3 regions of the Pseudomonas danubii genome follow, and region 3 is predicted to be linked to each of the others. Evidence: riboswitches for the same ligand, from Rfam matches in the RefSeq annotation. Region 3 holds a riboswitch; each other region holds the start of a gene.

Region 1 (6,850 bases), 2.5 Mb from region 3:
CGACAGTGATGTCTGGCCCATGTTCGCCCCCCGGGGCGAGCGGCCCTTGATACAGGAGTGCACCCATGCTGGCTTTGCGTCCCGTGGCGTTATTCGATCTGCCCCAACTGCTGCGCCTGGCCCGCGAACGCCTGCTGGGCGTAACGTCCCTGGTGGATGACGAAACCTACCTGCGGGAAAGGATCCTCGATTCCCTGGCGTCCTTTGCCAAGACCGAGGCCAGCCAGGGCCCGGAGAACTACTTTCTGGTGCTCGAGGACCCAGACAGCGGCCTGCTCCACGGCTGTTCCGACATTCTTGCCACGGCGGGCTTTGCCGCGCCGTTCTACAGCCTGCGCAACCGTCCCTTCATCAGCAGCTCCCGGGAGCTGAACATCGAACACGGCGTGCCGACCCTGTCCCTGTGCCAGGACCTCAGCGAGCAGACCCTGCTGCGCAGCTTCCACGTGGACCCGGCGTTGTCGGGCACGCCCCTGGCGCAACTGACGTCCCGGGCGCGGCTGCTGTTCATGGCCGCTCACCCCCAGCGCTTTGCCGAGAGCACCATCAGCGAGATCGTCGGCTACAGCAACGCCGCCGGCGAGTCGCCGTTCTGGGAGGCGGTGGGCCAGCACTTCTTCGACCTGCCCTACATCGAGGCCGAACGCCTGTGCGCCCTTCAGGGCCGGGGCTTTCTGGCCGAACTCATGCCCCAGTACCCGCTGTACATCCCGATGCTGCCGCCGTCGGCCCAGGACTGCATCGGACGGATTCACCCCGATGCGCGGGAGGCCTGCGACATCCTGATCGACGAGGGCTTCGCGCCTACCCAGTATGTGGACCTGTTCGATGCCGGGCCGACCCTGCAGGCCCGCAATAACCAGCTACGCTCGATCGTTCAGAGCCGGGTCGCGACCAGCTACCTCAGCCCCCAGAGTGGCCAGGGTCGCCACTGGTTGCTGAGCAATGACCGACTGCAGGGATTTCGCGCCATTGTCGCGCCTCTGGATGAAGCCCCGGGCGATGTGGTCGGGCTCGACCCGTCGATGCTCCAGGCCCTGCAAGTGACACCGGGCGAACCGGTGCGGGGAATCGCGTTATGAGTGGCCCGCCGCTTCTGCGCTGCCCGGGACTGTTGCAAGGAGTGCACCGATGATCGTCCGTCCGATCCGCGTCACCGATCTGCCCGGCGTGCTGGCTTTGCTGGAGGGCAGCTGTCGCGAGTTGAACAACCTCTCCACCGACCCCGAGCGCCTGGCCCATCGCTTGCGCTGGGCCCAGCGCACCTTCGCCAGCCGGGTGGAACGGGCCGATGCCGACTACCTGTTCGTGCTGGAGGACGACGACCAGCAAATCATCGGCATCTGCGGCCTGAGCGGCGCCATCGGCCTGCGCGAGCCTTGCTACAACTACCGGGTCGGCATCACCCGTGGCAGAGCCCCGGGGCTGGGTATCGACAAAGAGATCCCGACCCTGTTCCTGTGCAACGAGATGACCGGGCAATCCCAGCTGTGTTCGCTGTTCCTGCGCCGCGACCAGCGCCAGGGCTACACCGGCCGCCTGCTGTCCACCGCACGCTTGCTGTTCGTCGCCGAACACCCGACGCTGTTCGGCGACAAGCTGGTGGCCGAATTGCGTGGCCAGCTCGACAGCCAGGGCTGCTCGCCGTTCTGGGACAGCCTGGGCCGACACTTTTTCAAGATGGACTTCCAGCAGGCCAACCGCCTGTCCAGCCATGGCAGCAAATCCTTCATCGCCGAACTGATGCCGCGCCAGCCGCTGTACACCTGCCTGCTCAGCCCACAGGCCCAGGCGGCCATCGGCCAGGCCCACCAGAGCACCGAGCAGGCGGTGAACATCCTGCGCGACGAAGGCTTCAGCCATCAGGGCTGCATCGATATCTTCGACGGCGGGCCGCTGATCGAGGCCGAAGTGGCGAAGATCCGCAGCGTGCGCGAAAGCCAGACCCTGCCCTTGCTGGTGGGCCGCCCGGACGAACAGGCGCCGGTGTGGCTGATTCACAACCGCCGCCTGGAAAACTGCCGCATCACCGCCGCCCCCGGGCGCCTGGTTTCAGGCTGCCTGCTGGTGGACCGCCTGACCGCCAAGCGCCTGCAACTGCAGCCAGGGGACTCGGTACGCGCCGTGCCACTGTTGGCCTGCCCAGCGCGGCCTCAGGGCCAGTCCGGGATCGCCCTCGCGCCGGACGCCGCCCTGCCCCTGTAGCCACGAGATTGACGAACGCCGGGGCGAATGTTCATATGCCGCCCAGTTTCAGGTGCCTCATGCCGCCGTGCACGAGGTGAAACGGGAAACCGGTGCGCCCTTTCAGGGCCAGTCCGGTGCTGCCCCCGCAACGGTAAGCGAGTGCTGCATTCAACACGCCACTGTACCCACGGTATGGGAAGGCGAATGCCGCCAGACTCGCAAGCCCGGAGACCGGCCTGAAACGTCTGTTTGGCAATCCTGCGGTGGGCGGGCATGGGCCGGTATGGTCGCGTGCCTGTGGCCGATACCTTCTCCTGCGTGCTTCCCGAAGTCACTTTCGAGAAGACCAAGAATGACAACAACTGACACCTTCCTTGCATGCGACTGGCGTGCACCTCGGCGCACCCTGAGCGGTGCCCTGCTCGGCTGCCTGTTCAGCCCCCTGCTGCTGGCGGACGACACTCCCCTGACACTGGAACGACAATGGGTTTCCGCCCCTTCGGTGGAGTCCACCACGGTGGCCGAAATGGCCCGGTACGGCAGCAAGGTGGAGATCATCGACCGCCAGCAGATCGAACGCGCCGGCCCCAGCAGCGACATCACCCGAGTGCTGCAGATGTACGTCCCCGGCCTCTACGTCGCGCCGAAAAACGGCCCCTTCGACTACGGCACCTATTCCCTGCTGGGGGGCCGCAACGACGACACCCTGATCCTGCTGGACGGCGTACGCCTGAACAACCGTCTGTACGGCGGCCTGTACCTGGACACCTTGCCGGCCAATGCCATCGAACGCATCGAAGTGCTCAAGGGCGGCCAGAGCCTGCTGTTCGGCACCCAGGCGGTGTCCGGGGTGATCAACATCGTCACCCGCAGCCCCCAGACTCGCGACACCTCCGGCGAGGTCAACCTGGGCCTGGACAGCTTCATGGGGCAAAGCGGCGATGCCCGGGTGGAGCGCATCCTCAGCAATGGCTTGGGCGATCTGGGCCTGCTGGCCTATGTCAGCCACAACGTCTCCGATGGCTACCAGCCCTATCGCAACAGCGCCTACAGCGCCAGCACCCGGGACAAGAAACGCGGCTATGAAGTGACCACCTTCGGCGCCAAGGCGATCCAGGGCTTCGCCGACGATTCGCGCCTGGAACTGTTCTACCAGTACAGCGATGCCAACCTGGATTTCGCCCGCCCGGTGAACAACCAGAAGACCACCAACGACCGCGTCCAGCAGATCGCCACCGCGACCTTCGAGCAGCGCCTGAGCGAGCGTTTCAGCTACTTCGTCAAGGGCCATGTCAACGACTGGGACACGCGCTACACCAAGATCGACAGCCTGAAAGACGGCCGCCTGGTGAGCAAAAACCGTAACGACTACTGGGGCTTCACCGACTGGGGCCTGCAGGCCGAAGGCAAGGCCGAGCTGGACGGCGGCCATGTGCTGGTGTTCGGCACCGACAACCAGTGGTTCAAGGGCCAGGACGATGTGCTCAAGATCGACAATAACCAGGCCCAGGCCAATGCCCTGTACACCCAGTTGCGCCCGGTGTTCGCGGCGCTGCCCGACTGGCACCCGAGCCTGGGCATCCGCCACGAGAAGATGAGCGGCGGCGAGAGCGCCACCGTGGGCATGCTCACCTCCCTGTACGACCTCAATGCCCATTGGCAACTGCGCGGCCAGTACGGCAGCGCCTTCAAGCTGCCCAACGCCGAGCAGTTGTTCGTCAACGAGGACTACGAACAAGGCAACCGCAACCTCAAGCCGGAAAAGAGCCTGAATGCCGAGCTCGGCCTGGACTACAAGGGCAGCCTGCTGGCCGGCGAGTTCAACGCCAGCGTCACCGCCTTCCAGCGCAAGATCGACGACCTGATTGCCCTCGATGGCATCCACTGGGTCAATGGCCAGGGGCGGATCAAGGTGCGCGGCATGGAGGTCGACGGCCGCTGGCAGTTCAGCCCGCGATGGAACCTCTCGGCGGACCTGACCCGCAATCTGCTGGAGTCGCGCAACGGCGTAACCCTGAGCAACATTCCCGGCTTCTTCGCCCGCTCGCGACTGGGCTACGAGTCCGAGGATGGTCAGTGGGGCGTGGGGGGCGCGATCCGCTACATCGGCCAGATCGACAGCGCAAAGAAGGTCGACTACGGCCACTACTCGGTGGTGGACGCCGATGCCTATCGCTACCTCGACAGGGCCCAGCAACATCGCCTGAGCCTGCTGGTGGAGAACCTGTTCGACCGCGACTACACCACCAGCATGACCAGCAGCGCGCCGGCGGTGGACAACCTCGGCCGGCCCTTTACCAGCGAAGTGCGCTACACCTACCGCTTCTGAGGCCCAACGACATGCACAAGGACTATCAACGGGTGCTGTTCGTCGGCCCCGGCCTGCACGGCGGCACCCTGGGCGAAGCCTTTCGCCGCGAGCTCAAGGCGCTGCGCAACGAGGACGCCGGCACCCGGGTGATCGACACCCTGGACGGCTTCGACAGCCTCTGGGCCGCCCTGGAGGAACCCTTGCCCGAGGACGGCGCGGCGCTGCTGGTGGTGGACCTGGAGCCCAGCTCCGACAGCGCTTACCTGGACTGGCTGCGCGATGAACTGGGCCGCCTGGCCCGGGCCCATCCCCAGGCGCCGCAGCTGTGGATCACCGCCCAGGCCCTGGGCCGTCGCGGGCTGGATGCAGCGCTGGCCTGCGCCAGCATCGCCCAGCACGAGCGGCACCTGCCCTGCGATCAGGTCAACGCCGTGGCCAGCGACCCGGACTGGTCGCGGGTGCCACCCCATGCCCGGCAGGTGTTCCTGTGCACCGGCCCGCGCTGCGTGCGCCGCGGTGCCCTGGCGCTGTGGAAGACCCTGCGCCGTGAACTGCTGCGCCTTGAGCACATGGAAACCCCCGGCGGCGTGCTGCTGACCCGCACCGCCTGCCAGTTCCCCTGCAACCTGGGGCCGGTACTGACCGTGCACCCCGATGGCTGCTGGTACCGGGTCAGCGACGACAGCCAGGTCGTGCGCCTGGTGCAGGGGCATCTGCTGGCGGGTGAGCCGGTGCAGGATCTGCTGATCCCTTCGCCGTATGCGGGGGTGGCGGATGCCTAGGAAGATCCTCGGCCTCCTGCTATGGCTGGCGACCGTCCCGGCCCTGGCGGCCAGCTACGACAACTGCGCCAAGACCTGGACCGTCGAGGACCCTCCCCGGCGCATCGTGGCCCTCAACCAGCACAGCGCCGACCTGCTGCTGGCCCTGGGCGCCGGGCCGTCGATGATCGGCGTCGCCTACCTGGATGACGACAGTCAGGCCCAGGCCCAGGGGCAGTACCACGGCGTGCCGGTGATCGCCCGGCAATACCCGTCGGCGGAGGTGCTCTACAGCCTGAAGCCCGACCTGGTGGTGGGCGGCTTCGCTTCGGCGTTTCCCGATAACTTCAGCTCCCGGGAGCGCCTGGGGCGCATCGGCATCGCCAGCTACCTGCTGGAGTCGGCCTGCGCCGGGCATGATGAGGACTACTTCGGGCATATCCGTCGCGACCTGCGGACCCTGGGCCGGCTGTTGCAGCAGCCAGCCCGGGCCGAGCAACTGATCGCGGCCATGGAGGCTGACCTTGCCGCGGCAGCAGCCTTGTACCGGGGCCGCGACACGCCCGCGGTGTTCTACCTGGACAGCGAGGTCAACGGCCTCGCCAGCCAGGGCCAGCGCGGTTTTGTCGGGGTACTGCTGCAAGCCGCCGGCGCCCGCAACAGCTTCGCCGCCATCGACCGCCCGCGCCTGACGGTCGACAGCGAAACCCTGCTGAGCAACGACCCGGACGTGCTGCTCCTGGCAGACGCCCTGTGGTCACCGGCCACGCGCAAACGCCAGTTGCTGCAGCGTGACCCGGTGCTGTCGCGGTTGCGGGCGGTGCGCGAGGAGCGGCTGATCGACATCCCCTTCGCCCAACTGGTGCCGGGCATCGCCAGCGGCCGCACCGCGCTGGAACTGGCGCGGCGCCTGCACCCTGCTCCCCCGTAGGCGCCGGCTTGCCGGCGAAGCGAGCACCGCCAACCGCCGCGACGCGCCACCCGACGCCTTCGCGGGCAAGCCCGCTCCTACAAGCCGGCTTGCCGGCGAACGGAACACCGCCAATCACGCGGCGTACATGCCGACGCCTTCACGGGCAAGCCCGACAAGAGGCAGGTACTACAGAGGATTCAACACCCGGCGCGAAGGCCGCTCCGGCGGATGGCAGGTGACGTTGTTGCGACCAGCGGTCTTGGCGGCATACAGGGCCTGATCGGCATCGTTCAACCAATCCATGGCGTCCTCGTGCATGGGGGTGAACGCCGCCAGGCCAATGCTCAGGCTCACCTGCAACGCCGGATTCTGTTCGTAGCCCAGGGCCGCGAAGCGCCCGCGCAGCGCCTCCATCAGATCGGCGGCGTGCTCCAGCGGCACGTCCGGCAGGATCACGCAGAACTCATCACCGCCATAACGCCCGGCCTGATCGCTGGCCCGCAGGTTCTGCCGGAGGAGCTTGCTCAACTGGCGCAGCACCACATCCCCGGCCACATGGCCGTAGGTGTCGTTGATGGCCTTGAAGTGATCGATGTCGATCAGGGCGATGGCGCCACCATGGGCCTGGCGCTGGCAACGCTGGAACTCGATCTCCAACTGGTCCTTCCAGGCCCCGTG
Region 2 (6,850 bases), 830 kb from region 3:
TGCGCCAGGCGGTGGTGGTGGGCAGGTTGCGCACGTCCACCGAATAGAAGTTGCGTCCGGTGGGCAGCACGTCCAGACGCCCGCGGCTGGGTGCACCGCTGGGCCCTGCGGGGACGAAACGGCCGTTCAAGGCGTCCAGCAGGCCACGCATTTCCGCCGGGCCGCATGCGTCCAGGCGCGGCGCGACCACTTCGCGCAAGGCGTCGATGATGACCCGTACCGGCTCCCAGCCCGGCTCATCCAACTGCGCCACCGGGCCCTGGAGCGCGGCTTCGATCAATGCTGCGGCGTACAGTTCCAGGCGTTCGCGCACATCGCCCGCCGTGCGCCACAAGGCATCGCTGAGCTGTCGCAACGGCTGCGGGCGACGCCCGGTCCAGGGTTCGGCCAGGGCGCAGTCCAGCGGATCGAAGCCCAGGTCGAAGGCCTTGGCCAAGGCCCGCAGCAGACTGGCATGGGCGCCCTTGCCATCGCCCCGGGGAATGCGCAGCAGGGCCAGCAGGGTATCGATGCGCAGTCGGCCGTCGGGGGATTCGCCGAACACGTGCAGGCCATCGCGGATCTGCGACTCCTTGAGGTCGCACAGGTAAGTGTCCAGGCGCGGCAGCCAGATCGCCGCGTCGGCGTCGCTGTCCAGCTGTTCGCCCAGTTGCAACTCACGGTCGATGTGGGTCTCGCGCACCAGTTGCAGGATGTCCCGTTGCAGCTCCCGAGCGCGACGTGGGTCCAGCAGCTGGGCTTCGTAGTACTCGTCCGCCAGCAGCTCCAGGTTACGCAGCGGGCCGTAGGTTTCGGCACGGGTCAGGGGCGGCATCAGGTGGTCGATGATCACTGCCTGGGTGCGGCGCTTGGCCTGGGCGCCCTCCCCCGGGTCGTTGACGATGAACGGGTAGATATTCGGCAGCGGCCCCAGCAACGCATCCGGCCAGCAGTTCTCCGAGAGGCCGACACCCTTGCCCGGCAGCCATTCCAGGTTGCCGTGCTTGCCGACGTGGATCAGCGCATGGGCGCCGTAGGTCTGGCGCAGCCAGAAGTAGAACGCCAGGTAGCCATGGGGCGGCACCAGGTCCGGGTCGTGGTAGACCGCGCTGGGGTCCACCTGATAACCCCGGGCCGGCTGGATGCCGACGAAGGTCAGGCCAAAACGCAGGCCGGCGATCATCATCCGCCCGTCGCGGAACATCGGGTCTTGCTGCGGTGCGCCCCAGCGCTGCAGCACCGCCTCGCGGTTGGCGGCGGGCAGGGCCTGGAACATCAGCGCGTAGTCGTCCAGGGCCAGGCTTTGCTGACACGGGCGCCGGTCGAGGCTGTCCAGGTCATTGCTGACCCCGCCCAGCAGTTGCCGGATCAGCTCGCTGCCGCTGGCGGGCAACTCGGCCGGCAGCGGGTAGCCTTCGGCGTGCAGGGCCTTGAGGATGTTCAGCGCCGCAGCCGGAGTGTCCAGGCCGACGCCGTTGCCGATGCGCCCGTCGCGGGTCGGGTAGTTGGCCAGCACCAGGGCGATGCGCTTGTGGCCGTTGTCCAGGCGCCCCAGCTCGACCCAGCGCCGGGCCAGTTCGGCGACAAAGTCCATGCGCTCGGGCTGGCCGCGATAGCAGACCACGTCCGACTGGCTGCGCTCGCTGCGCCAGGCCAGGTCCTTGAAGCTGATGGGCCGGCTGATGATGCGCCCGTCCAGTTCCGGCAAGGCGATGTGCATGGCCAGGTCCCGCGGGCCCAGGCCTTGCTCGCTGTCGCGCCAGCCGGGCTCGTTGTCCTGGGCGCAGATGGCCTGGATCACCGGAATGTTGCGGCGGAACGGCCGCAGGTGCGGGGCTTCGGGGCTGGATTGGGCAAAGCCGGTGGTGTTGAGGATCACCCCGGCCGCGGTTGCCTCCAGCCACTCTTCCACCTGGCTCAGGCAGCCGGGCTCCTTGAGGCTGGCCACGGCGATCGGCAAGGGGTTGAGCCCCGCCGCCTGCAAGCGCTGGCAGAACAGGTCGATAAAGCCGGTGTTGGCCGCCTGCAGGTGGGAGCGGTAGAACAGCAGCGCCGCCACCGCTTGATCGGGCTGCCAATCAACCTGCCAGTCGCTGAGAGTGGCCTGGCTCTTGTGCGGGTGGTAGATCGCCGTGCGTGGCAGGGTCTGCGGCTCGCTCCAGGGGTAGTCGCGCCCCAGCAGGCCGCTGGCCAGGCAGCGGTAGAAATTCAGCGCGTTGTCGCGCCCGCCCTGGCGCAGGAACTGCCACAGGCGATCGCGCTCGACGGGGCCCACGGTGCTCAGGTCGCTGAGCTCCGGGTCGGGGCGGTCGTCCCCCGGCACCAGAATCAGTTGCACCCCGCGCTGGGACAGCTCCACCAGCCGCTCGACGCCGTAACGCCAGTAGCCGATGCCGCCGTGCAGGGAAATCAGGATCACCTTGGCGTGGCGCAGCACCTGGTCCACATACAGATCCACCGAAGCGTGGTTCTGCACCTGCATCGGGTTGGCCAGGCGAAAGCTGGGGTAATCCTCGGGCAGCTGCTCGGCGGCATCTGCCAGCAGCGCCAGGCTGGAGTCGCCGCTGCACAGGATCACCAGCTCGGCGGGGGTTTGTCCAAGGTCGGCAATGTTGTCATCCGACACGAAACCGCCGGGCTGGGTCCTGAGCAGGTGCATGGCTTACACGCTGAGGGCGGCGCGCAGTTGCGCCTCGAGTTGGGCGGCGTCCAGTTCCTGGCCGATCAGCACCAGGCGCGTGGTCCGGGCTTCGTCAGCGCCCCACTTGCGGTCGAAGTGCTTGTCGAAGCGCGTGCCCACGCCCTGGATCAGCAAACGCATCGGCTTGTTGGGGATCGCGGCAAAGCCCTTGACCCGCAGGATGCCGTGCTTGACCACCAGCTGGGTCAGGGCGTCCAGCAGCAGGCTTTCGTCGGCCTGGGGCAGTTCGATGGAGATGGAGTCGAAGGCGTCGTGATCGTGATCGTCGTGGTCGTCGTCACCGTCGTGGTGGTGATCGTGGTGGCTGTGGCGACCGTCGATGTGTTCCTCGGAGCCGGCACCCAGGCCCAGCAATACGTCCAGGGGCAGGCGGCCGCTGCTGGCTTCGATGACCTTGACCGCCGGCGGCAGCTCTTCGGCCACTTCCAGGCGCACCTTGGCCAGGTCTTCGGGGTTGATCAGGTCGGTCTTGTTGAGGATCACCAGGTCGGCGCTGGACAGCTGGTCGGCGAACAGCTCGTGCAGCGGCGATTCGTGGTCCAGGTTGGGGTCGAGCTTGCGCTGGGCGTCCACTTGATCGGGGAACGCGGCAAAGGTGCCAGCGGCCACGGCCGGGCTGTCGACCACGGTGATCACCGCGTCGACGGTGCAGGCGCTGCGGATTTCCGGCCACTGGAAGGCCTGGACCAGGGGCTTGGGCAAGGCCAGGCCGGAGGTTTCGATAAGGATGTGGTCCAGGTCGCCACGGCGCGCCACCAGTTCGCGCATCACCGGGAAGAACTCTTCCTGCACGGTGCAGCACAGGCAGCCGTTGGCCAGCTCGTAGACCCGGCCGCTGGCCTCTTCCTCGGTGCAGCCGATGGAGCATTGCTTGAGGATCTCGCCATCGATGCCCAGCTCGCCGAACTCGTTGACGATCACCGCGATGCGCCGGCCCTGGGCGTTGTCCAGCATGTGCCGGAGCAAGGTGGTCTTACCCGAGCCAAGGAAGCCGGTGACGATGGTGACGGGAAGTTTGGCCAGTGTTTTCATCGGATGCCCCTTGGCAAAGGTGGCGGGCATACGGGACGAGAGCCGCAGCGCAGAGGCGCGCGGAGATTTCGCCACCGGATCACCCCGCCCGGTTGTAGTGAGAATCTGGGATCGAGGCAGGTCTCCTGGCTGGGGGCTTGCCAGTCATTGGACTGGCGGTTTCTGCGCCTTCCCGCAGGCGTTACGAACGCCAATGCAGTGGCCTTGCAGAAATGAAACCCTTCACAGTTGCGGGGGCAGCCGCGGCATCGACCGCGTTCCCTTCTTAGCTTCGACCGCTGGCCGAAGAACCTCGAAGGCGCAAGGCTACGCAGAGCGCGGGGGACGGTCAATCGGCAATACACCGGCATCCGCAATTGACGACGTTACCCCGCCCATGATTTGCTACGCGCCTTGTTACGGGTGCCCTTCACAGGGTGAAACGGGAAACCGGTGAATCACGTGCTTTACTAAAAAGTCGTGACCAGTCCGGTGCTGCCCCCGCAACGGTAAGCGAGCGAAGTGTCAGATCCACTGTGCCAAGGCATGGGAAGGCGACACTTGTCGGCACGGCATGACACAGCCCTGCCCCTCGCAAGCCCGGAGACCGGCCCGCAACACACACATAACAAACCCGCGGTGGGCGGGCGCTGTTGCAAACCCTGCGTGCTCCTCACGCGGGGTTTTCCTGCGCTCCTCCCCCGCCGACACTCCAAAGGGAAGCGCCATGTCGATCATCAGCAGCACCAGCCACTCCGCCAGCAGCACCTCCACCCTGAGCCAGCGCCTGGTGGCCGCCATCGGCGCTTCGCTGCTGGGCGCCTGCCTGGTGTATTTCGCCGGTTTCTCCCATATCGAAGCGGTGCACAACGCTGCCCACGATACTCGTCACAGCGCTGCTTTCCCTTGCCACTGAGACCTGCCGACATGATCAAGCGTATTGCACAAACCGCAGGCTTCAGCGGGTTGCTGGCGGCCTTGCTGCTGACCCTGCTGCAGAGCTTCTGGGTGGCCCCGCTGATTCTGCAGGCGGAAACCTATGAACAGGCCCCGGCCGTGGAGGCTCATGAACACGCCGCAGGCGCCATGGCCGGCCACAGCCACGACGCCGAAGCCTGGGAACCGGAAGATGGCTGGCAGCGAGTGCTGTCCACCACCGGTGGCAACCTGGTGGTGGCCGTCGGCTTCGCCCTGATGCTGGCAGGGCTCTACACCCTGCGGGCACCCAGCCGCACTTCCCAGGGCCTGCTCTGGGGCCTGGCCGGTTATGCGACCTTCTGCCTGGCGCCGACCCTGGGCCTGCCGCCGGAGTTGCCGGGCACCGCTGCCGCCGATCTGGTGCAGCGTCAGGTCTGGTGGATCGGCGCTGCCGCTTCCACCGCCGTGGGCCTTGCCCTGATCGTGTTCGCTGGCAACTGGCTGCTGAAACTGCTGGGCGCCGCCATCATCGCCGTGCCTCACGTGATCGGCGCACCACAACCGGAAGTGCATTCGATGCTGGCCCCGCAAGCACTGGAGACCCAGTTCAAAATCGCTTCACAGTTGACCAACGCCGCCTTCTGGCTGGCCCTCGGGCTGATCAGCGCCTGGCTGTTCCGGCGCAAGAACACGGATCCGTACTCGGCATGATCGAGGTGCGCGCAGCGTCGACCCTGGTGGTCGGCCTGGGCTGCCAGAAAGGCTGCCCGGCGACCACGCTGCGCGCGCTGCTGGATCAGGTGCTGGAAGCCCATCGCATCGATACGCAGCAGGTTTTCGCCCTGGCGAGCATCGACCTGAAACGGGCCGAGCCCGGACTGCTGGAGTTGGCCGAACAACTGGCATTGCCGCTGACCTGTTTCAGCAGCACGCAGTTGGCGCCTTATGCTTTGCGCCTGAGCCACCGTTCACAGATCGCCTTTGAACGCACCGGCTGCTACGGCGTTGCCGAAAGTGCGGCCCTGGCCATGGCTGAACAGCTGCATCCCGGCCCGGCCAAACTGCTGATCCCTCGTCAGAAATTCGCCCAGGCCACCCTGGCAATGGCCGCTTGCCGGTAAAATCCTCGATAATCCCCCGCCTTGATCATGAGCAATCTTCATTTGAAGCTGGCTCCAGCCCCTTTTTCACAGGACACAGCCATGACTGTCTATTTCATCGGTGCCGGTCCCGGCGATCCGGAACTGATCACGGTCAAGGGCCAGCGCCTGATCCATCGCTGCCCGGTGATCATCTACGCCGGCTCGCTGGTTCCCGAGGCTGTCCTCGAAGGCCACAGCGCGATACGAGTGATCAACAGCGCCGAGCTGCATCTGGAACAGATCATCGAGGCGATCAAGCACGCGCACGACCAGGGTCAGGATGTAGCCCGGGTACATTCCGGCGATCCGAGCCTGTATGGCGCCATTGGCGAGCAGATTCGCTGCCTGCGGGAGCTGGGTATTCCCTTCGAGATCATCCCTGGCGTCACCGCCACCGCCGCCTGTGCCGCCCTGCTGGGAGCCGAATTGACCCTGCCGGATGTATCCCAGAGCGTGATCCTGACCCGCTATGCGGACAAGACCGCCATGCCGGCCGGTGAAGAATTCGCTAGCCTCGCGGCCCACGGCGCCACCATGGCGATTCACCTGGGGGTCAACCACCTGGAGAAGATAGTCACAGAGCTGCTGCCGCACTACGGCGCCGACTGCCCGATTGCCGTGGTACACCGAGCCACCTGGCCGGACCAGGACTGGGTCCTGGGCACCCTGGCGGACATTGCCGATAAAGTCGCGGCCAAGGGCTTCCGGCGCACGGCGCTGATCCTGGTGGGCCGGGTGCTGGCCACGGACGCGTTCAGCGAATCATCGCTGTACCGCGCCGGGCACGCGCACCTCTATCGCCCCTGACCCCCTTTGCGGGAACTGGCTTGCCAGTGGAGGCAATCTCGGCATTGGCGCAAGGCTCAAGGGCCCTTTCGCCGGCAAGCCGGCTCCTACGGAGGCTTTTTTGCGGGGAGCTGGTTTGCGGGCATAAAAAAACGGCGCTCACGGGGCGCCGTTTTCTGTTCGCAGCGAACGCCTTAGTAGTAGGCGTTTTCTTTCTGCGTGTGGTCAGTGACGTCGCGCACGCCCTTAAGCTCGGGGATGCGCTCGAGCAGGGTGCGCTCGATACCTTCCTTCAAGGTCACGTCGGCCTGGC
Region 3 (6,850 bases):
CCAGGCCTTCGCTGCGCGCCGCCAGCCAGAGGTTCTGAATGGCACAGGACAGCGAAGCCAGGTCCATTTCCGGCAGAGTGCGCCGACCAAAGACATGCCGCTCACGCCCATCCATCAACGCCGCCACCAGCACCTCGGCACAGTCATTGATGCCTTCAACCTTGAGTTTCATGAACTCGTCGGAACGCTCTCCCAAGGCCTCGGCAGTGCGCACCCGCTCCTCCTCCACCAACTGCTGGATTCGTCCACGTAACGGGCGATCGCTGATACGGATAAAACGCCAGGGTTGCATCAACCCCACGCTGGGTGCCTGATGCGCCGCCTCCAGCAAACGCCGCAGCAGCTCGGGCGCGACACTGCCACCGGCGAAGTGACGCATATCCCGGCGCTCGGCAATGGCGCGATAAACCGCCTCACGCTCCGCCGTAGAAAAATCCTGCTCACTCACCTACCGCATCCTCTATAGGAGCTGGCACGAACAAAGCCGCCACCGCCGCCGGGTTGGACGGAAAATAAAAGTGCACATAGGAGGCAGTCATCCGCCCATCGCGATACACCGCTTCCGCACCACGGCCACCATTGGGGCTGATGCCGCGGGCAATCGGCTCGAGTTGCGTACTGGTCAGGGAATGATGATAAGTGTGACCACGCAAGCTGCCTTCCGGTAACTCCACCGCTTGCAAGGCCAGGGCCGCGAGGCGCTTTTGCATCACGGCATCACCGGGCAGCAGCCCCAAGAGATTGGCACGCTGCCCTTCGACGTCGGTCAGGGAGTCCAGCAAGTACAACATGCCGCCACACTCCGCGAGCAACGGCTTGCCCGCACCATGATGGGCACGAATGGCACCCAGCATCGCGGTGTTTTGCGCCAGTGCCTGGTGGTGCAATTCAGGGTATCCACCGGGTAGATACAGACTGTCCGCCTCCGGCAGCTCAGTGTCATGAATCGGCGAGAAGAAGCTCAACTGCGCGCCCATGGCCCGCAACAGATCCAGGCTGGCACCGTAGGTAAAGGCAAACGCCTCATCCCGCGCCACAGCGATTCGCACACCGGCAAGCAAAGGCTCGCAGGGTACCGGCGTTGGTGCGGCAAAGCTCACTGCCGGCGGCAGTGCCACTTGGCAACTGCTGGCCAGGGCTTCAGCGGCAGCATCAAGACGCAGGTCCAGATCATTCAGCTCGCTGGCCTGTACCAGCCCCAAGTGGCGGCTGGGCAACTCGATGTCAGTCTCCCGGGACAAGGCACCGTACCAGCGCAACCCCTCGGTGAGGCTTCCTTCGAGCAACTGCGCGTGACGCAAGGTGCCTACCCGATTGGCCAGCACCCCGGCGAACGGCAGGTCCGGCTGATAGCGGGCCAGTCCCAGAGCCAGTGCACCAAAGGTCTGGGCCATGGCGGTGCCATCGATCACCCCCAGCACCGGGACGCCGAAATGCCGCGCCAGATCGGCACTGGAGGGCGTGCCATCGAACAGCCCCATGACCCCTTCGATCAGGATCAGGTCTGCTTCGCCCGCAGCATCCCACAGCAAGCGACGGCTTTCCTGTTCCCCGACCATCCACATATCCAGCTGGTACACCGGAGCACCGCTGGCTCGCTCAAGAATCATTGGGTCGAGAAAATCCGGACCGCACTTGAATACCCGCACCTTGCGTCCCTGGTTGCGGTGCAGGCGGGCCAGTGCCGCGGTCACGGTGGTCTTGCCCTGGCCGGAAGCCGGTGCGGCGATCAATACCGCCGGGCAATGACGAACATCGGTCATGAATTCACACTCACAGTTCAACACCTTTCTGCGCCTTGATACCGGCCTGGAACGCATGCTTGACCATGCCCATTTCAGTGACGGTATCTGCCAGCTCGATCATCTCCGGCTTGGCGCCGCGGCCGGTCACCACCACATGCTGCATGGGTGGCCGAGCCTGCAGATCACTGAGCACCTGGTCCAGATCCAGGTAGCCGTGCTTGAGGGCGATGTTCAACTCGTCGAGTACTACAAGACCAATCTCCGGGTCGCTCAACAGCTCCCTGGATACGGCCCAGGCCGCTTCGGCCGCAGCAATGTCGCGCTGGCGATCCTGGGTCTCCCAGGTGAAGCCCTCACCCATCACGTGAAACCGCACCTGCTCTGGAAAACGCCGGAAGAACAACTCTTCCCCGGTGCTGTTACGGCCCTTGATGAACTGCACCACACCACACTGCATACCGTGGCCCATGGACCGCGCCAGCATGCCGAAGGCCGAACTGCTCTTGCCCTTGCCATTGCCAGTCAGCACCAGCAACAGACCACATTCGTTGGGCGAGTTGGCGATGCGCTCGTCGATCACGGCTTTCTTGCGCAACATGCGCGCCAGATGGCGCTCGTCACGATCGGGGGATTCACTCATGGGGCAGCTCTCCGTTGGGGCTGGGGAACGGCGGGCAGGAAAAGAAAGAGACGGCGCTAGCCTGGCATCGCCCACCGTGATGCCGTTGGATGGATCAGGCCGGTCTCCGGGCTCATGAGGGGCATCGCTGCCGGGCTGCGCGCCTTCCCATGTCATCGACACAGTGGCATGTGGCACAGCCTTGACTCATCTACCGTTGCGGGGGCAGCGCCGGAATCGTTGCCGTGTCCATCGCTGGAACAGGCCCTGACCGGCTTCCCTGTTTCACTCTGTCGACCGTGGGCCACAGAGCACCTGAAACAAGTCGCGAAGGTTAGAGGGTTGGGGGTGGAGCGTCAATTAAAGCCAGCCGTCGCACACCACACAAAACTGCACTGCATCAACAAACTGACGCCAATCTTGTGCCACACTCAGAGCGGTGATATCAAAAAGCCACAATTCAGGACCCAAGGTCCTGCCGCACAACAATAAGGAGTGAGCTCGATGCAAGGCATGATCATCAGCAATCCAAAGCTGGAATTCCTGCGCCCGATGCTGGAACGCTGGTTCGATTGCATTGACCGCTACAACGCAGTCCGCGGCGATAGCGAAACCCCGTACTGGTTCGATGAAAAGGCCAACCTGGGATTACTTTCCGCGGCTGCCTGGATGGCGGAGATGATCAGCCTGGAACACAGCCCCAGCAAGAAGCAACAGGAAGACGGCGCCCGCAACGCTCGTACCGACCTGTACCTGGCCACCAAGGACGAACGCGCCTATATCCAGACCACCCAGCGCTGGCCGCGGGTCAACAGCCTGCACCTGACCCAGCCATTGCTGGACATTGCCAGTGATGCCAGAAAGATCAGCTACCCCAGCGACCTGAGGCTTGGCTGCCTGTTTGTCGCCCCGCAAAAAGCCCAGCACAGCGCCTCTCCCGAAGAACTTCAGGACATGCTGGACGAACTGCAAAAGGAGCACTGCTGCGCCGTAGCCTGGTACTTCCCCTACGCCTACCGCAAGCTGCATAACGAAAGCGGCCACTACCATCCTGGGATTGCCGTACTGTTCAAAGAGGCCCGCTGATCAGGCGGAACCATCGAATGGCTATGCTCCTCTATGACTACGACGTTCGTGCACTCATAGGGAAATCAGCATGCTCAAGCTTCAACACACCTTGCTTATCGCTATCGCCGCCGGCCTCACCGCCTGCGGCGAAACCTCAAGCCTGCAAGTCTCGGACGGCACCGGACCGAACCCCAAACTGCCGCAGCCCAATCCCACGCTGATCCCCACGGTCAATATTGCCCCCGCCATCGGCTGGCCACAGGGCGCAAAACCAACAGCAGCAGCCGGCACACAGGTTGCCGCCTTCGCCGAAAACCTCGACCACCCACGCTGGCTGTATGTATTACCCAATGGCGATGTATTGGTAGCTGAAACCAATGCACCGCCCAAGCCGGATGACAGCCAGGGCATTCGCGGCTGGATCGCCGGAAAAGTGATGGGCCGTGCCGGCGCAACCGTCCCCAGCGCCAACCGCATTACCCTGTTGCGGGACCAGGATCACGACGGCGTGGCGGAAACCCGCAGCCTGTTCCTGGAGAACCTCAACTCCCCCTTCGGCATGACTCTGGTGGGCAATGATCTGTATGTAGCGGACACCGACAAGCTGCTGCGCTTCCCCTATCAGGCCGGTGACACCCACATCAGCGCAGCCCCCACCAAGGTGCTTGACCTCCCCGGCGGCACACTCAACCACCACTGGACCAAGAACGTCATCGCCAGCAAGGACGCAAGCAAGCTGTATGTCACCGTCGGCTCGAACAGTAACGTTGGGGAAAATGGCCTGGATAAAGAAGAGGGCCGTGCAGCCATCTGGGAAGTGGATCGAGCCAGCGGCAAGCATCGCCTGTTCGCCACCGGCCTGCGCAACCCCAACGGCCTGGCCTGGGAGCCGGTCAGTGGAGCGCTATGGACCGCTGTCAATGAGCGCGACGAGATTGGCAGCGATCTGGTTCCGGACTACATCACCTCGGTCAAGGACGGGGCTTTTTATGGCTGGCCCTTCAGTTACTACGGGCAACACGTGGACGTGCGGGTCAAGCCACAAAACCTCGAACAGGTGAGCAAGGCAATCGCCCCGGATTATGCCGTGGGCCCACATACGGCTTCACTGGGCCTGACCTTCGCCGAAGGCAGCAAACTTCCCGCGCCCTTTACCGAAGGTGCCTTCATCGGCCAGCACGGCTCCTGGAACCGCAAGCCCCACAGCGGCTACAAGGTGATATTCGTGCCTTTCCGTGCAGGCAAACCCCAAGGACAACCGATCGACGTACTCAGCGGCTTTCTCAATGCCGATGAAAAAGCCCTGGGACGCCCGGTCGGGGTAGTCATCGATCAGCAAGGGGGGCTATTGGTCGCCGATGACGTCGGCAACAAGATCTGGCGGGTATCCGCCGCCAAAGCGCCCTGAGTTCAGCGCTTGCGGCACAGGGTCAGGCCATCCCCCAGGGGCAGCAGTGACAAATCGATGCGCGAGTCATCCTTCAAGGCGCGATTGAGCGCCTGGATGGCTCGGGTATCCTCACTGGCGGCATTCGCCTCCAGCACTCGCCCGCTCCATAGCGTGTTGTCGAACACCGCCAGGCCCCCAACTCGCAGCAAACGCAGGGCAAACTCCAGATAGGCCGGATAATTGGCCTTGTCCGCATCGATAAAGATCAGATCGAAAGACTCAAGCTGGCCCGCCTGCTCCAGGCCAACCAGGGTCTGCAGCGCGGGCGCCAGGCGCAGGTCAATACGCTGGTCGACTCCCGCGTCCTTCCAGTAGCGACAGGCGGTGGCATTGTAATCGCCGGGAATATCGCAACAGATCAACAGACCATCGTTGGGCAGCGCCTGGGCCATGCACAAGGCGCTATAGCCGGTGAAGGTCCCGACCTCAAGGATGCGGCGAGCACCGATCAGCTTGATCAGCAGCGCGAGGAACTGCCCCTGCTCCGGCGCCACCTGCCAGCGCGCATTGGGCAGCGCCTGGGTTTCGTCACGCAAACGACGCAATAAGGGCGTCTCACGCAGTGAAACGTCCAGCAGGTACTGATAAAGGGCATCGTCGAGGTTGAGGGTACGAGCAGTCACGAGCACCTCGACCGGAGAAGTGTTATGGATTGTGCGCCAGATGTTCCGGCTGCAGTACACGCTTGGCGCTCAGGTAGGCCTTCTGCCAATAGGCTTTGGACAGACTGTCGAGCTTCACGGTGCCACCTGTGGCCGGGGCGTGCACGAAACGCCCTTCGCCAACATAGATCCCGGCATGGCTGACCTGAGAACCGCCATTGGTGGCGAAGAAGATCAGGTCACCGGTCTGCAAGGCATTCTTGCCCACATCCGGCGCCTGCATGCCGATCATTTCCCGAGTCGAGCGCGGCAAGGAAATACCCGCCGCATCACGGTAGACATAACCAATCAAACCGCTGCAATCGAATCCGGAGTCCGGTGTATTGCCACCCCAGCGATAGGGCGTACCTACCAGACCCAAGGCGCGAAACAGCACGTCTTCGGCAACCGGAGAAAAGGCCTGGGAGGAATTGAATACCGGAGCACGTACCACAGGCGCCGGAGGCGGTGTACGACTGGCGCAAGCACTGAGCAGTGCAGCGAGGGCAATAAGCGCGAAACGGGCCGAGGTCGACATAAGCTGAACAATCCTGATCGGGATGCGGCTTTCTCTGCCGTGGTACTGAAAACAAAACCGCGTAAGCAGGGCTTACGCGGTTAGTTTCAACAATAGATCAGGATTCTAGCGCCTACACGCCAAACTTCAAGTAAGACTTTAACTTCGCCCTACAAACAGTCTGCTTATTTACGTGCAGTGACCACGGTCGGTGCCATGGCGAGGGCTCGCTTAGCTTCGATGAAGGTCTTGCTCCAATAGCTGTCACCCAGGCTGTCTACTCGCACGCCGCCACTGCGACGGCTGCTGGAGTGGATGAACTGATCATCCCCCAGATAGATACCGGCGTGACTGACGCGCCCGCGACCGTTGGTGCTGAAGAACAGCAGATCGCCCGGCTTGAGGTTGTTACGCGCTACCAGAGGAGCTTTGACGTTGATCATTTCGCGAGTGGAGCGCGGCAGGTTCATGCCCGCCTCTTCGCGAAACAGATAACCAATGAAACCGCTGCAATCGAAGCCGGCTTCCGAGGTACCGCCGAAACGGTAACGGGTACCGATCAGGGACATGCCGCGCTCAAGGATGCTGTCAGCCAGAACTGGCAACTGGTAAGGCTTGCTGTCAGAGAACTCTGCCAGTTCCTTTTCAGTTGCCAGCTCTTCCTGGTAAACAGCGGAAGACTGGTTTTTTGCGGAGACTTGAGCCTGTTGCACGGGTTGCTGCTGAGACACAGGGGTGTGAGAAGCGCAACCAAACAACAGGGTAACGAGTGCGAGAGGCACGAGGGGTGCGAAGCGATTTAGCATGGGC

Evidence for each region. A riboswitch is a leader RNA that binds a small molecule or an ion and turns the genes downstream of it on or off. The one in region 3 is predicted to bind cobalamin.
Region 1: it holds a riboswitch for cobalamin, as region 3 does, so the genes downstream of both, PFZ56_RS16845 (TonB-dependent siderophore receptor) here and cobO (cob(I)yrinic acid a,c-diamide adenosyltransferase) in region 3, are expected to answer to the same signal.
Region 2: it holds a riboswitch for cobalamin, as region 3 does, so the genes downstream of both, cobW (cobalamin biosynthesis protein CobW) here and cobO (cob(I)yrinic acid a,c-diamide adenosyltransferase) in region 3, are expected to answer to the same signal.

The regions. Positions count from the first base shown of each region.
Region 1 covers NZ_CP116502.1:3,637,645-3,644,494, reverse strand. Annotated here, with positions in the region: gene PFZ56_RS16855 (arginine N-succinyltransferase) at 66-1,082, shown strand; gene PFZ56_RS16850 (arginine N-succinyltransferase) at 1,132-2,205, shown strand; cobalamin riboswitch at 2,239-2,442, shown strand; gene PFZ56_RS16845 (TonB-dependent siderophore receptor) at 2,540-4,516, shown strand; gene PFZ56_RS16840 (ferredoxin) at 4,528-5,280, shown strand; gene PFZ56_RS16835 (ABC transporter substrate-binding protein) at 5,273-6,190, shown strand; gene PFZ56_RS16830 (diguanylate cyclase) at 6,359-6,850, opposite strand, start outside.
Region 2 covers NZ_CP116502.1:5,306,004-5,312,853, forward strand. Annotated here, with positions in the region: gene cobN (cobaltochelatase subunit CobN) at 1-2,638, opposite strand, end outside; gene cobW (cobalamin biosynthesis protein CobW) at 2,642-3,712, opposite strand; cobalamin riboswitch at 3,810-4,022, opposite strand; cobalamin riboswitch at 4,096-4,322, shown strand; gene PFZ56_RS23915 (CbtB-domain containing protein) at 4,419-4,607, shown strand; gene PFZ56_RS23920 (CbtA family protein) at 4,619-5,320, shown strand; gene PFZ56_RS23925 (cobalamin biosynthesis protein) at 5,317-5,730, shown strand; gene cobM (precorrin-4 C(11)-methyltransferase) at 5,812-6,558, shown strand; gene nfuA (Fe-S biogenesis protein NfuA) at 6,732-6,850, opposite strand, start outside.
Region 3 covers NZ_CP116502.1:6,136,188-6,143,037, forward strand. Annotated here, with positions in the region: gene bluB (5,6-dimethylbenzimidazole synthase) at 1-448, opposite strand, end outside; gene PFZ56_RS27515 (cobyrinate a,c-diamide synthase) at 441-1,763, opposite strand; gene cobO (cob(I)yrinic acid a,c-diamide adenosyltransferase) at 1,774-2,385, opposite strand; cobalamin riboswitch at 2,465-2,698, opposite strand; gene PFZ56_RS27525 (hypothetical protein) at 2,869-3,450, shown strand; gene PFZ56_RS27530 (sorbosone dehydrogenase family protein) at 3,521-4,840, shown strand; gene PFZ56_RS27535 (class I SAM-dependent methyltransferase) at 4,843-5,505, opposite strand; gene PFZ56_RS27540 (C40 family peptidase) at 5,528-6,061, opposite strand; gene PFZ56_RS27545 (C40 family peptidase) at 6,226-6,846, opposite strand.